2 regions of the Solibacillus sp. iso_87 genome follow, and region 1 is predicted to be linked to the other one. Evidence: predicted binding sites of a transcription regulator. Region 1 holds the regulator's gene; the other holds the start of a gene.
What was found. Region 1 encodes LexA, which represses DNA repair genes until DNA is damaged. Its sites were predicted from a motif close to CGAACATATGTTCG; they were not measured.
Positions count from the first base shown of each region.

Region 2: AC0VXV_RS17425 (carbohydrate kinase) is a predicted target of LexA. The motif match lies at 2,486-2,499, and genes of this name have one in related genera.

Region 1 covers NZ_CM149656.1:2,477,410-2,485,712, reverse strand. The annotation lists gene glnA (type I glutamate--ammonia ligase) at 1-766, shown strand, start outside; gene AC0VXV_RS12650 (gamma-type small acid-soluble spore protein) at 887-1,432, opposite strand; gene AC0VXV_RS12645 (DNA alkylation repair protein) at 1,701-2,408, shown strand; gene AC0VXV_RS12640 (5' nucleotidase, NT5C type) at 2,487-3,032, shown strand; gene AC0VXV_RS12635 (gamma-glutamyl-gamma-aminobutyrate hydrolase family protein) at 3,147-3,842, shown strand; gene lexA (transcriptional repressor LexA) at 3,926-4,549, opposite strand; gene yneA (cell division suppressor protein YneA) at 4,711-5,058, shown strand; gene AC0VXV_RS12620 (YneB family resolvase-like protein) at 5,045-5,701, shown strand; gene AC0VXV_RS12615 (DUF896 domain-containing protein) at 5,766-6,002, shown strand; gene tkt (transketolase) at 6,142-8,136, shown strand.
Region 2 covers NZ_CM149656.1:3,398,242-3,406,544, forward strand. The annotation lists gene AC0VXV_RS17415 (DUF1128 domain-containing protein) at 165-386, shown strand; gene AC0VXV_RS17420 (pseudouridine-5'-phosphate glycosidase) at 473-1,381, opposite strand; gene AC0VXV_RS17425 (carbohydrate kinase) at 1,381-2,469, opposite strand; gene motB (flagellar motor protein MotB) at 2,644-3,396, opposite strand; gene motA (flagellar motor stator protein MotA) at 3,380-4,180, opposite strand; gene AC0VXV_RS17440 (aminopeptidase) at 4,372-5,607, shown strand; gene AC0VXV_RS17445 (hypothetical protein) at 5,772-5,972, shown strand; gene AC0VXV_RS17450 (beta-class carbonic anhydrase) at 6,136-6,705, shown strand; gene AC0VXV_RS17455 (GNAT family N-acetyltransferase) at 6,756-7,316, opposite strand; gene AC0VXV_RS17460 (polyphosphate kinase 2 family protein) at 7,390-8,232, opposite strand.

The DNA of each region.
Region 1 (8,303 bases):
TGCACCGGGACAACATGAAATTGACTTTAAATATGCGGATGCTATTACAGCTTGCGACAATATCCAAACATTTAAATTAGTTGTTAAAACAATTGCACGCAAACACGGCTTACACGCAACATTCATGCCAAAACCTTTATTCGGTGAAGCCGGTTCAGGAATGCACTTCAACGTTTCATTATTTAAAGGAAAAGAAAATGCATTTTATGATGAGTCTACTGAGTTAGGTCTTTCTGAAACAGCGATGCAATTCATGGCAGGTGTACTTGACCATGTTCAAGGCTTTACTGCAATTACAAATCCGACTGTAAACTCTTATAAACGTTTAGTACCAGGTTATGAAGCACCATGTTATGTAGCATGGTCTGCACAAAACCGTTCACCATTAATCCGTATTCCTTCTTCTCGTGGAGTTTCAACACGTGTAGAAGTTCGTTCGGTAGACCCATCAGCAAATCCATATTTGGCGATGGCAGTAATCTTAGAGGCTGGTCTGGAAGGGATTCGCAAAAAATCAACGCCACCACCAGCAATTAACCGCAACATTTATGTAATGAGCGAAGAAGAGCGCAAAGCAAACGGCATCGATAACTTGCCTGCAGCTTTAGACGACGCTTTAAACTTACTTGCAAAAGATGAAGTTATTCAACGAGCATTAGGCAACCATATCTATGCTAACTTTAAAGAAGCAAAAGAAATCGAGTTCGATATGTACCGTTCAACTGTCCATCAGTGGGAACGCGACCAATATATGAAAATGTACTAAGAGAAAGCGCTGGGGTGAAAACTCCGGCTCTTTTTTGTGTATATATACATATTATTTAAAATTATAACCAATATAATTGATAACAAAAAACCGGCAATAAAAATTGCCGGTTCAATATTTTTATTTATTGCCGTTTTGGAATTTGTTTTTACCAAATTGACCTGATGCTTGTTGTTTTTTAGCTTCGGCTTGCTGGTTTTGTTGTTTCACTTGGTTAACATCTGTTTCCATGCCAAACTCAGCGCTCATTGAAGAAAGCTTCTTCTGTAAACCGCTGTTTGCGAACAAACCGGAAGACTGTTGCTTTTTAGCTTCAGCTTGCTGATTTTGCTGTTTTACTTGATTAACATCTGTTTCCATGCCAAATTCGGCATTCATGGAAGAAAAGTTTTTCTGTAAACCGCTATTCGCAAACGATCCAGAAGCTTGTTGTTTTTTGGCTTCAGCTTGCTGGTTTTGTCGCTTCACTTGGTTTACGTTAGTTTCCATACCGAATTCAGCATTCAAGGAACTTGATTGCTTTTGTAAACCACTGTTTGCAAACAAACCGGAAGATTGCTGCTTTTTAGCTTCAGCTTTTTGGTTTTGCTGCTTTACTTGATTAACGTCCGTTTCCATACCGAATTCGACGTTTTTATTATTGATGTTGTTTTTATTTTTTGACATCAATATCACCTCCTGAGATTATTCTGTTCAGAGGTTGTTTTATTATTCGGTTAAATAAATTGCCAATTTTTTATTAAATTTCAAAGTGCGGGTAACAATAAAAGGACAATGAAGCTTGAGTGTTTGTCGCCGTATATTTGCCGTAACTGTTTAAAATGAAAATTATAACTAGTAAGCCGATTATTGGAAAGAATGCTAGTTATGACGGGCGATTAAATCATATAATAGTAAGAGACAAATAATTTTAATAATATAGAAGGAGGAAATTATGAAACTCGATACAATGATGCAAGAATTAGAAGCACTTGGAAAAGAACGGACAAAAAAGATTTATATGTCCAATGGGGCAAAGGAGCCGGTGTTCGGTGTAACGATTGGCTCGATGAAACCGTTCGTAAAACAAATAAAAATAGATCAGGAACTGGCTGAACAGCTCTATGCTACAGGCAACTATGATGCTATGTATTTTGCAGGAATTATTGCGGATCCGAAAGCAATGACCGAGGAAGATTATGACCGCTGGATCGAGCAAGCCTATTTCTATATGATTTCCGATTATGTTGTTGCGGTGACATTGTCGGAATCCGATATTGCGCAAGAAGTAAGCGATAAATGGATTGCCAGTAGTGAGGACCTGAAAATGTCGGCAGGGTGGCATTGTTACTGCTGGCTTCTCGGAAATCGTAGAGATGAGGAATTTTCAAAGGAAAAGTTAATGGATATGCTTGAGTATGTAAAACAAAATATTCGTCAAGCACCGCAGCGTACACAAGTGGCTATGAACAATTTTGTTATGACAGTCGGTGTTTCATTTAAACCTTTACATGATGAGGCAGTGCAAATTGCTAATGAAATCGGACCAATTGAAACGAAACGGGAAGGAAAAAAACCGGGTCTGCTTCATGCTTATGCGGAAATTGAAAAACAGGTGGAAAAAGGGCGAATCGGTTTTAAACGTAAATATGTACGTTGTTAATTGTAAAGATTTATACCTTGTTTTTTCACAATATAATTGTATAAACTAAAATTAGGAAATTTCAAGGAGGCTTATTACATGAAAAAAAGTATTGCTATCGATATGGACCAGGTGCTAGCTGACTTTTATTCGAAATTACGTGTTACATATAACGAGAATTTCGGAACAAATTATACAGATGAAGAGTTTCTTCTGACGACACAGCGTGATTTGCCTCGAGAAGATGCGAAAAAATTATTTGCTTTATTAAATGAGCCAGACTATTTCAGAGATTTAAAAGTACTGGATGAAGATGCAATAGAAGTCATTCAAGAACTGCAGGAGCATTATGAAATTTTTATTGCGACAGCTGCAATGGATGTACCGGGATCATTTACAGCAAAATACGATTGGTTGATGGAGCATTTACCCTTTATTAAAACACAGAACATTGTGTTTTGCGGAAATAAAGCGGTAATACATACCGATTATTTAATTGATGACAGCCCACGCCAACTCGCAGCATTTAAAGGAACAGGCATATTGTATTCGATGCCGTACAATCGGTCAGAAGAAGGTTTCATGCGTGTTCATAACTGGAAAGAAATTAAACGGTATTTTATAAAACAAATGGAAACGGTTTAAGGATTAAAGGGTTGCGATTATGCAATCCTTTTTATTTTTGTAGTCATTTAGTGTAACGAAATAGTATAATTTAAATTATTGGAATTATCTATAAATAATAAGGGGATAAAAAGAATGAAACCGATTATTGGATTTACAATGTATGATTTTGACAAGAAATTGGATATTAACAACGCATACTTAACTTCGATTGAACAAGCGGGAGGTATTCCAATCTGTATACCCAATGCTACAGAAGAAAACGTAGATGCATTATTAAATCTAATTGATGGCCTCGTATTAATTGGTGGAGCGGATATAGATCCATTGTTGTTTAATGAAGAACCGCACCGTCATATCGGAAGTGTTGTACGAAAACGTGATGACAGCGATCTTTTATTAGTGAATGAAGCCTATAAAAGACAAATGCCTGTTCTCGGTATTTGCCGCGGACAACAGATTATGAATGTCGCATTTGGGGGAACGATCATTCAGGATATACCCTCACAAGTAGAAAATACAATTTTACATAAACAACCTTCAAAGCGTGGGGAATTGGCACATACCGTTGAAGTAAAGACACCTAAATTTAAAGAGATTTTTAAAGATGACTCATTCCGTGTAAATACATTTCATCATCAATCGGTTGGAAAGCTCGGAGAAGGGCTCGTAGTTTCGGCTATTGCTAAGGACGGCATTATTGAAGGGATTGAACATGAATCGCATCCATATTGTGTCGCGGTGCAATGGCATCCGGAAGAATTGGCTCCGAACGGGGATGTTTATGCACAGCGCTTATTTAATAGTTTTGTAGAAGCATGCAATAAATAATGAAAGGCTCAGTCGTTCACGGCTGGGCTTTTTATTTTGAAAATAAAAAACTTGCCGATTCTATTAGAATGGCAAGCTTATGATTAATGGATATTTCGATAGAGGCCGACTACTTTACCTAAGATAGAAACTTGGTCGACAATGATTGGCTCCATCGAGCTATTCTCAGGCTGTAGACGGAAATGAGTTTTTTCTTTGTAAAAGCGCTTGACAGTCGCTTCATCGTCTTCCGTCATTGCTACGACAATCTCTCCATTGTTCGCAGTAGACGTTTTTTTAACGATAACATAATCCCCATTTAAAATACCGGCTTCAATCATGGATTCTCCCATAATTTCAAGCATAAACAATTCCTCTTCCGGTGAACCGTAAGCATCCGGCAACGGGAAATATTCCTGAATATCCTCGATTGCTGAAATAGGCAGACCAGCTGTAACTTTACCGATCAACGGAACATGAATGACACCTTGTTTCGCGATGTTCATCTCTTCCTGGTCCAATATTTCAATGGCACGCGGCTTTGTAGGATCACGGCGGATAAGCCCTTTACTTTCTAAACGAGCTAAATGCCCGTGGACAGTTGAACTGGAAGCTAAACCAACCGCTTCTCCAATTTCGCGAACTGATGGCGGATAGCCTTTAGCACGAACTTCCTCTTTTATAAAAGTTAGAATAGCTTGCTGCCGCTTTGAAATTTTTTGTGTCAACTAACTCACCTCTTTATCATGCTATTTTTCTTAAAGTAAGTATAGCAGTATGCGAACATGAATGCAAACATAAGTTCGAAAAAAACGGTTGACAAAAACATATGTTCGTATTATTATGAGAACAAATATTCCGAACATACATTCGAAAGAGGGTTTTTCTAATGAAAAGAATTAAATTAAATGGCTTCACATCAATGTTTCTACTATTTTCTGTACTTATGATTGCTTTATTCATGATGCAGGACGATAATATTGAATTATACGAACACGTAAGCATAGAGCATGGCGATACTTTATGGTCGTTGGCAGAACAATATGGTGGTAAAATGGCTAAGCATGATTGGATCAATGAAGTAAAAAAGGAAAACGGAATGCTGGATGAAAAAGTTGTTTTAGGACAAGTATTGGTTGTACCTGTAGAAAAAGATTCACAATACATTGCCCAGCTGAATGAATCCTCCGATATGCAATCGATTAAAGTAGCGAGAGGGAACAATGATAAAAACTAAAGCAGTAATTTATTGCCGTGTCAGTACGGATAAAAATACACAAGAAACATCACTAGCCCGTCAGCAGGAGGAGCTGATAAAATACGCAAAATCATTCGGCTATAAAGATGTGGAGATTTTCATGGATCAGCATAGTGGATATGATGTTGATCGAGACGGATTGCTCGACATGCTTGACTGTATGAAAGAGTGCGGCATAAAAGCATTATTTGTACAGGATGAGACCCGTTTAGGGCGAGGGAATGCCCGGATGGCAGTGCTTCACCTACTGCAAAAATATGAAGCGACAGTATATACATTGAATGATGCAGGTCCTGTCGTATTAAATGAAATGGATACAATGCTGCTAGAAATTTTGGCGATTGTGGAAGAGTATCAGCGTCGTATGCATAATGCAAAAATCCGCCGGGGAATGCGCCGTGCTGTAGAAAATGGATACCAGCCGCAAAATAATTTAAAAAACCGTGGCAATATTGAAGGGCGTGAACGAAAAGAAGTGCCTGTCGAAGAAATTGTTCAGCTTCGCCAGAAAGGTTTAACATTTGCGGAAATTGCTACGACTATGTCGGGCTTGGGCATTTCTATCAGTAAAGCGACCGTACATAGAAGGTATATTGAATATATGGAGCGACTTGAAGAGTAAACACTTGTTTTCAAGTCGTTTTTTTTATACCTTTGTAGTAGGTAGGAAGAAAGGTGAGATTCAAATGTTATCAAAAGAAAAATTAGCTCGTATTAATGAGCTTTCTAAATTAGCGAGAGAAGGTAAATTGACGGAAGAGCAGGCGAAGGAACGTACAGCACTGCGCAAAGAATATTTAGATACTTTCCGTACTACAATGCGCGATACAATCGAGCATGTGAAAGTAATTGATGAAGAAGGCAATGATGTGACACCTGAAAAATTAAAACAAATTAAATCACAGAAGAAATTCTTAAACTAACAACTTTTCATTAATATGTCACATTTCATATAAAGTATGACATATTTTATGGGACGTTTTTAGAAATTATTGTTTTCTTGTGAAAATTTGTCTACACTATAAAATGTATAAATATCGTACGAGGAAAGGATGTCACATAATGACACAACAGATGGATCAGTTAGCAATTAACGCAATCCGTACACTATCAATCGACGCAATTGAAAAAGCAAATTCAGGTCACCCGGGTTTACCAATGGGTGCTGCACCTATGGCCTATACATTGTGGACGAAGCATTTACGCCATAACCCACAAAATCCTAATTGGTATAATCGTGACCGTTTTGTATTATCAGCTGGACATGGTTCCATGCTTTTATATAGTTTATTGCATCTAGGTGGCTACGGATTAGAGATGGAAGAGATCAAAAACTTCCGTCAATGGAATTCAAAAACACCGGGACATCCTGAATATGGTCATACAGTTGGTGTAGAAGCGACAACTGGTCCATTAGGACAAGGTATTGCAATGTCAGTAGGTATGGCTATGGCTGAACGTCACTTGGCAGCAACATACAACAAGCCAGGTAAAGACATTGTAGACCACTATACATTTGCACTATGCGGTGACGGAGATTTAATGGAAGGTGTTGCTGCAGAAGCGATTTCTCTTGCAGGTCACTTAAAACTGGATAAATTAATTGTCCTATATGATTCAAATGACATTTCACTTGATGGTGATTTAGAAAAGTCATTCTCGGAAAACATCCAAAAACGTTTTGAATCATACGGCTGGAACTATTTAAAAGTTGCAGACGGTACAGATATCGTGGAAATTAATTCAGCTATTGAAAAAGCGAAACAAAATACTGGCGGCCCAACTGTAATCGAAGTGAAAACTGTTATCGGTTTTGGTTCTCCTAACAAATCCGGTAAAGCAGATTCACATGGTGCTCCTTTAGGACTTGATGAAGTTACTTTAACAAAAGCTGCATACGCTTGGGAACATGAGCCATTCTTCATTCCAACTGAAGTATATGATACATTTAAAGCTGCAAGTGAAGTACAAGGTGTACAAGCAGAAACAGCATGGAATGAATTATTCGAAAGCTACAAAAACGAATATCCAGAACTGGCTGCACAGTTTGTAAACGCAATGGAAAACAAATTACCAGAGAACTTTGCATCTGAATTACCTGTATATGAAGCAGGTACTGCAGTAGCTACTCGTTCATCATCTGGTGATGCAATCAATGCAATTGCTAAAACTACTCCATCATTCTTCGGAGGTTCTGCTGACTTAGCAGGCTCAAACAAAACAACAATTAAAGGCGCTGGCGATTTCTTTGCTGAAACTCCGGAAGGCCGTAATATTTGGTTTGGTGTTCGTGAATTTGCTATGGGTGCTGCGCTGAACGGTATGGCATTACATGGAGGCTTAAACGTATTTGGCGGTACTTTCTTTGTATTCTCCGACTATGTACGCCCAGCAATTCGTTTATCTGCATTAATGGGATTACCTGTAACATACGTGTTTACACATGACTCAATTGCAGTAGGGGAAGATGGTCCTACACATGAGCCAGTCGAGCATTTAGCATCATTACGTGCAATGCCGAATCTTTCAGTGATCCGTCCTGCAGATGCAAATGAATCTGTAGCTGCATGGAAATTAGCTGTTGAGAGCAAATCAACGCCAACTGTATTAGTATTATCTCGTCAAAACTTGCCGGTATTGGATGTTGCAACAGAGACAGTATACGAAGGTGTTGAAAAAGGCGCATATGTTGTTTCAGCTTCAGCTAAAGAAACTCCGGATGCACTGTTAATTGCAACTGGTTCTGAAGTTGGCTTGGCGGTAGAAGCGAAAAAAGCATTGCTTGCAGAAGGAATTGACGCATCTGTTGTATCAATGCCATCAATGGACCGCTTTGAAAAACAGTCGAAGGAATACAAAGAATCTGTATTACCAAAAGCTGTGACGAAGCGTTTAGCAATTGAGATGGGTGCATCACTTGGCTGGCATAAATATGTTGGCTTTGAAGGCGATGTATTGGCAATCGATAAATTTGGTGCATCGGCTCCAGAGAAAATTGTGTTAAAAGAATACGGCTTCACAGTAGAAAATGTAGTTGCGAAAGTAAAAGCACTTTAATTCGAAGCTCAAAATGTCACTTGTCTACTATGGCAAGTGGCATTTTTTCATTTCTAAATCAATCGGAAGCCTGGCTAATTGTTTAGACGATAAGAAAAAAGCTTTGGCAAAAAGAGCAAATTCAGATACAATATGCCCATACAAATAATTGGATAACGTGCGATTTT
Region 2 (8,303 bases), 920 kb from region 1:
ATGCTTTCGTATTCCCCTAATAATTTTTCATAAAACTTATCTATTTGTATTTTAACGAATGTTCGATATTATTAAAAGTATTCAGTAAACTTTAACCTGTTGACAAGATGATGGTTGCATGAAATGATATTTTTGTAAACATTGAAAGGTAGGGCACACAAATTATGGACTTATCAAATCCGTCGCAGCAAAATGTAATCTATATGATCGAGCAAATTAAAGAAAAACTTCGTATGGTAAATGTTGATGCTATGCAGTCTACTGCATTTGATGAAGAAAAATACGAAGATCTACAATATTTATATGAAATGGTTATGAAACGCGATTCATTTAGCCCAAGCGAAATGAATGCCATCGTAGCAGAATTAGGCGCCCTTCGTAAATAACATCAAATGTGTAATGTGAAAAAGAAGCTCATCGATTAATTCGACAAGCTTCTTTTTTTCATTTCCTATTCCCCAGGAAATATTAATTATTTATTTAATTCGACAGCGATTTTTGTACCTACACGGGCATTATGTTTAACAAGGGCAATATTTGCATCCAATGATTTACCTTCTGTCAGCTCTTTTACTTTGCCTAAAAGGAATGGTGTTACATTTTTGCCTGCGATACCTTGTTCTTTCGCTTCATTTAATGCATTTTCAATAATTCCGTCGATAACGCTTGATTCCATAGCATCTTCTACTGGAATTGGGTTTGCGATTAATGCACCGCCACGTAAACCTAGATCCCATTTTGCGCGTAAAATTGCGGCTGTTTCTTCTGCAGAATCAACACGGATATTTACATCGAATTCACTTTCACGTGCATAGAATGCAGGCAATTTATCTGTTCCGTAACCGATTACCGGTACACCTTTTGTTTCAAGGTATTCCAATGTTAAGCCGATATCTAAAATCGATTTTGCACCTGCACACACTACAGCTACATTTGTCATTGCCAGCTCTTCCAAGTCTGCAGAAATATCCATTGTTGTTTCAGCGCCACGGTGAACTCCGCCAATCCCGCCTGTTACGAATAATTCAATACCAGCAAGCTCAGCACAGATCATAGTTGCGGCTACAGTTGTTGCACCGATTTTTTTTGTTGCAAGTAAATAGCCAATATCACGACGGCTTGTCTTTGCTACACCTTGAGCATTACCGAACATTTCTAATTCTTCATCGGATAAACCGATTTTAATTTTCCCATCGATTAATGCGATTGTTGCTGGTACAGCACCGCCATCACGAATAATTTGTTCCACTTCACGAGCTGTTTGTACATTTTGTGGATATGGCATACCGTGTGAAATAATTGTAGATTCCAATGCGACGATTGGTAAGCCTTTCTCTTTAGCTTCTAATACCTCTTGTGAATATGATAAATATTGTTCCATTATAAATTCCTCCATTCAAGTAAGTTATCTTTTGTTAAATCTTCACGAACTGTTTTATCCGATTGCAATGTTTTTGATGCATTTACCAATCCGAGCTGGATCGCTTCTTCAAGCTCTTCATCGTTTAATACACCATGTAAAAAGGCACTGACAAATGCATCTCCGGCACCTGTAACATCGACAATATTTCTAGTTGCAATTGCCTTGTAATGTACTACATTACCTTTGTTACCTACCATTACTCCATGCTCGCCTAAAGTGAGCACAATATGCTCCGCTCCTTTTTGCAACAACATGCTAACAGCTTTTTCATAATGGCTATATGTTTCCAGCTTTATATTTAAATAGCTTTCCGCCTCATCACGATTGCAAATAAAGTAACGGACACCATGCAGGTCCTGCGACAAATTCTTCATCTTTGGTGACGAAACAGGGATAACCGCCAATGCGATATTACGCTCTATTGCGAATGTCCTAATATATTCTACTGTTTCTAGCGGGCTGTTTAAGTCAATGACAATACAGCTGGCATTTTGTAATATTGCTTCGTGCTTTTTTAAAACACTCGGCAACAACTTATCATAAATCGCCATATTTGCCATCGATATTACCAGTTCGCCCATATTATCAAGTACTGCTGTATAAGAACCTGTATTATAATCGCTTAATTTCTCTACTAAATCTACATTCATCATACTCTTACAATTTTGTTCAATAAATGCACTATCATGATCTTCACCCATTACAGTAATCAGTGAAACACGGTTGCCTAATCGCCCTAAGTTTTCTGCAATATTACGGGCTACGCCGCCTACAGATTCTGTAACAGTAGCAGGATTGGAAGTCCCTAATTGGACATTTTGCTCAATAGTGAATTTACGATCGATATTGGCACCACCAATTGCAATGATTTGATTTTTTTCCGGCAAAACATAGGCACGCCCTAAAATTTCCCCTCGTTTTATAAGCGAAGAAATCATATTAGCAAGCGCCGGCCTGGACATTCCAAGCTGTTCCGCCATTTCCTGTTGTGATAAGTAGGGATTCCTTTTTATTAATTGAAAAATTAATTTTTCCTTTTCATTCAACTTTATCACCTCGAATCAAACATTTGTTTATAATTATAAACTTTTGTTTACCCATTGTCAAATTAATACTAAATCTTTTCATCCAGTAGTATGGAAGTACTTTCTTCTTTTATGAGCAATGAATTTTAATAAAAAAAGCTGTTCAGAAGGTTCCCTTTCTGGACAGCTTTCTTACTATTCTACAATTATATCGCCATTTTCTGCTATACGTGGCTGTACGAGCACTTCAACACGGCGGTTTTTAGCTCTGCCTTCTTCATTATCATTCGTAGCAATTGGCTGGAATTCTCCAAAGCCTTTAACACTAAAGTATTTGGAATCAAGTCCTTCATTGCCCGAAACGATTTCCTTCATGAAATTTACTGCACGCATAACTGACAGATCCCAGTTAGAATCAAATTCCGGTGTTTTAATCGGTACATTATCTGTATGACCTGTAATGACAATATTACGCGGTGGATCAAACATTAATAGTTGAGCAAGCTCGTCAGCAATTGTTGCATATTCCGCTTTTACATCCGCTCGCCCCATATCGAATAAAATACTGTCCCGGATTGTAATCAATAATCCTTCTTCTGTCATTTTCGTTTCAAACTGATCTTCCAGTTCATTAATCGCGATAAACTCGTCCACACGGTTTTGCGTTTCATGCAGGCGTTCCTGATCCTCCATATATTTGGATAACCCTGTTGTTGAATTATCAGGTGGTTGTATGACAGATGAGTTGTCCATTACACCTGTGCCACCGGTAAAAATATTATTAAATACTGCTGACATTTGCTCTAATTTCTTCTCATCCACTGAGCTTGATGCAAAAAGTACAATAAATAACGCTAATAATAAAGTTAATATATCTGCATAAGGCACTAACCAGGACTCGTCAATATGCTCCTCATGCTTTTTATGTCTTTTACGCTTCTTTGCCAAGGCCACCCGCCCCGCTTTCGGTAATTTGCTTACGTTCTTCCATCGTTAAATATGAAGCCAGCTTCTGCTCGATCACACGAGGCGCTTCACCTTCAAGTACGGATAAAATCCCTTCAATCATCATCAGCTTTTGCTTAACTTCTACAGCAGATTTGCGTTTTAGCTTGTTGGCAAATGGATGCCATAAAACGTAACCTGTGAAAATACCCAATAACGTTGCAACAAAGGCCGCTGAAATGGCATGACCTAATTTATCAATATCAGACATATCTTTTAATGCAGCGATAAGACCTACTACTGCACCTAATACCCCAAGTGTCGGTGCATATGTACCCGCTTGCGAGAAAATGCCTGCTCCACTTGCATGGCGGTCTTCCAGCGCTTCAACTTCCTCTGTTAATACATCGCGAATATAGTCTGCGTTTTGACCATCAATCGCTAATGTTAAACCATTTTTTAAAAACGGATCTTCAATCTCAGCTGCTTTGCCTTCTAATGCCAATAACCCTTCACGACGAGCTAAATCTGCCCATTGTGAAAACATTTTGATCAAGTCGATATCACTTGCGAGTTTTGTTTCTGAAAATAAAATTTTAAATAGCTTTGGAATCCTTTTTAATTCCTTCATCGGGAAAGCGATTGTAACTGCAGCAATCGTACCGAAAATAATAATTAAAATCGCAGCAGGGTTTATTAACACTTCCGGTGTAACGCCTTTTAAGAACATCCCGACTAACAGGGCGATAAAGGCGATGATAACCCCAACAACTGATGATATATCCATATATAGTACCTCCAAATTACGATGTCTTTTCTTATTTCGGTATATTTAAATTTTTATTAACTTCCTTTACACTAGTTATAAGAAGATTTTTTTATTTTTGACACATTATTGTTCTTATCTAAGCTCGAATATGACTATTAATGTGTCAGGAATTAACTAATTTTTAAGAAAATTATTGGAGGAATGAATCAATGAATTCTATGTTCGAAGCAAATTTAACGAAATACGCAGAACTAGCAGTAAAAATCGGTGTCAATATTCAGCCGAATCAATATTTGTATATTGCTGCTTCTATCGAATCGGCACCTTTTGTACAAGTAGTGACAAAAATCGCTTATGAAATTGGAGCTAAACAAGTATTTGTAGATTATACAGATGATCAAATTACACGTGCTCGATATGAGTTGGCACCGGAAGATTCTTTCGACTTCTTCCCTCCTTGGAAAGTACAGGAGCGTGAATGGCTTGCTGAGGAAGGTGCGGCATTTATGAGCATCGTATCTCAAAGTCCGGATTTACTGTCGGGGATTGATTCAAAACGAATTGCAGCATTCCAGAAGGCTTCAGGCACTGCATTAAACAAATACCGTCAATATGTTCAGTCGGATAAAATTAGCTGGACGGTTATTGCAGCTCCATCAAAACAATGGGCTCGTAAAGTATTCCCGGATTTACCGGAAGAAAAGCAATTAGATGCATTATGGGATGCCATCTTTAAAGCGACACGTGCGGATCTGGATAACCCAGTAGAAGCTTGGGCACAGCATAATGACAACTTGCATGAAAAAGTTGATTACTTAAACAATAAAAACTATGCGAAATTGCATTATACAGCTCCTGGGACGGACTTGACGATTGAGCTTCCTAAAGGACATTTGTGGTGCGGGGCAGGCAGTATCAACGAAAAAGGCGAAGAGTTCATGGCAAATATGCCGACTGAAGAAGTTTTCACAGTACCGCATAAAGATGGTGTAAACGGGTATGTATCTAGTACAAAACCATTAAGCTATGGCGGTAATATTATCGACAACTTCAAACTTACATTTGAAAATGGGCGCATTGTTAAAGTAGAGGCCGAGCAAGGTGAAGAAGTGTTAAAAAATCTTGTTGCTACAGATGAAGGCTCACATTATTTAGGAGAAGTAGCACTTGTTCCATTCCATTCTCCAATTTCACAATCGAATATTTTATTTTACAATACATTATTCGATGAAAATGCATCTAACCATTTGGCAATCGGCAGCGCTTATGCATTTTGTATCGAAGGCGGAAAGTCAATGTCACGTGATGAGTTAAAAGCAAACGGTTTAAATGAAAGTATTACACATGTCGATTTCATGATCGGCTCTGAACAGATGAATATTGACGGAATTACTACAAATGGACAAGCTGAGCCAGTTTTCCGTAATGGGAACTGGGCATTTTAATAGCAAGATAGAATCCGTCTTTTAGCAATAAATAAAATTTTAAGATGTCGCCATATTTACAATTTTTTCTACATTAACTAACTAAATTACCCTACAATGTTCCAATTTTTTAGGTTATAATTGGTTAATGATTGTTATCACTAAAATAGAGAGGAGTTTTTATAATGTTTGATCACCATTATCCGTTCTTATCTGACTACTATACGGTAGTGTTAGGATTTACGGTAATACTTCTTGTATTCTTATTTATGTTTATTATGTATTTACGTATTGGTTTACAATCACACGACTCTGTTATAGTAGATTCAAAGGCAAACACATTTGCGCCAAACGAAAAATCATTGGATGGCCACCATCATCATTAAGTTTTTTACAACCACTCTAAAAGGTGGTTGTTTTTTTCGATAGCGGATTCTTGCTATACTTCTCTCTATTTAGTAGAAATTTAACTTTATTAATGCGCATTTATTTGAATTATCTAAAAAATATTTTAAAATATAAAAGAATCGAAAGGGGTTTGAAGAACAAATGTCTGCATTACAAACAATTTTAGAGTTTAACGGAAAATTCGTAGATGAAAAACAATATGAGCAGTATGCTACAACAAAATATCCTGATAAAAAAATTGTTGTTTTAACTTGTATGGATACACGTTTAGTTGAATTACTACCTAAAGCAATGAATTTGCGCAATGGGGATGTCAAAGTTGTAAAAAGTGCAGGGGCAATCGTAAATCACCCATTCGGCGGGATTATGCGTAGTTTACTTGTAGCGGTTTATGAATTACAGGCGGATGAAGTATATATTATCGGCCACTACGACTGCGGGATGAGTGCAGTTGATCCGAACGTAATGATCGGTCATATGCTTGAACGAGGGATTAAACAGGAAACGATTGATGTCATCAATTACGCTCGATTTGATTTAAAAGAATGGTTATGCGGTTTTGGGGATGTTGAAACAAGCGTATTAAAGAGTGTTGATTTAGTTAGAACACATCCGCTAATGCCAAAAGGTGTTCCTGTACATGGTCTTATTATCGATCCTGCAACAGGAAAGCTGGATTTGGTAACGGACGGCACAGTTGACCAAAAATAAATAATAAATGATAAACGACAGTGCTCTTCATAATGAACACTGTCGCTTTTTTATATTGTCGTCCCTTTATATTCCCGCTGCAAAATGGCGTACATATAATGGTCGACCCATTTTCCGTTTATATACAACAGCTCTCGCAATAACCCTTCCCTTGTAAAACCCGACTTTTCCAATACTCGAATGGAAGCTGAATTTGGTGGTGCAACATATGCCTCTATTCTGTGAAGATTCAATGTTATGAAAGCGAATTCCATAACTAGACGTACCGCTTCGGTCACAATTCCTCTACCTGTGAAATTCTCATCCATTGAATAGCCGATAAAACCGCTTGAATAAGGTAAACGTTTAATTGAATAGAGTGAAATATGCCCGATTAATTGACCTGTCGCATTGTAAAAAATTCCGAAAGAAAATTCCCGGTTTGTTTGCAGCAAATGTACGCTTTCCAAAATCTTATTATACTGTACTTGTTCTGTGTAAAATTCATCGCGATGTAATGGTTCAAATTCGGACCAATACATTTTATTGTCTCTTAATAATTTTGCCAACCCTTTCGCATCGGACGGGGTAAATGTGCGAAGCGAACATTGTTGCCCAATAAGTCGAACCATTGGACCCTCCTTCTTGTGAAATAGCTTGAATAAGCTTTTCATTGAACCACCTTCATTTCATTTCAAAGCTTGCCTACCGTTTTTTCAACTTTTTCTTTATTGATTTTACAGGCTCTGGCTTTATATCTATAAATTCCGTTTTCTCTTTATCTACAACTGTTTCTTTAACCTTTTCGAAAATGTTTGTAAGCTTCATGCCCCGTTTTGTAACTTCTTTTTCTATATGGGCAACTGTTTCTTTTAGTACTTGAACACGTGCGTAGTTTTTGTCGTTCCCTGCTATTAAGTGCCAAGGAGCGTTTTCCGAATCGGTTTTTTCGAACATTTCATCGGCTGCCTCAAAATATAAATTAAATTTATCACGGTTCCGCCAATCTTCAGCTGTCAATTTCCATGATTTATACGGATCGGCTGCTCTTTCATTAAAACGTTTAAGCTGTTCATCCGAATCGATATGGATCCAAAATTTAATCATTATATAATCTTCATCTGTCAGCTGTTTCTCAAAGCTATTAATTTCTTCATAAGCGCGTTTCCACTCTGCTTCTTCAGCAAACCCTTCTATGCGCTCCACCAATACCCGCCCATACCAGGAACGGTCGAAAATTGCGATCTGGCCATGCTGCGGCAACTTTCTCCAGAAACGTTGCATATAATGATACCTCATTTCATGAGGCTGTGGGGCAGAGATCGGCCATACCATTAACCCGCGCGGATCGATACGTTCTGTTAGGCGCTTGATCGCTCCCCCTTTGCCTGCTGCATCCATACCTTCAAATGCAATAATAAGGCCAATTTTATTGTTGAATAAAAATTGCTGGGCATTTAGCATTTCGTATTGCAAAGCTTTCAATTGCTTCTTATAGATTTCCTTCTCCAGTTTTTGCGATAAATCCACATCTTTTAGCTTTTTCAAATAGTGCTGCCTCCCCTACTCCATTTATTTATGTATATTTTACTTGAAAGTGTATGGAATTGGTAATTGTT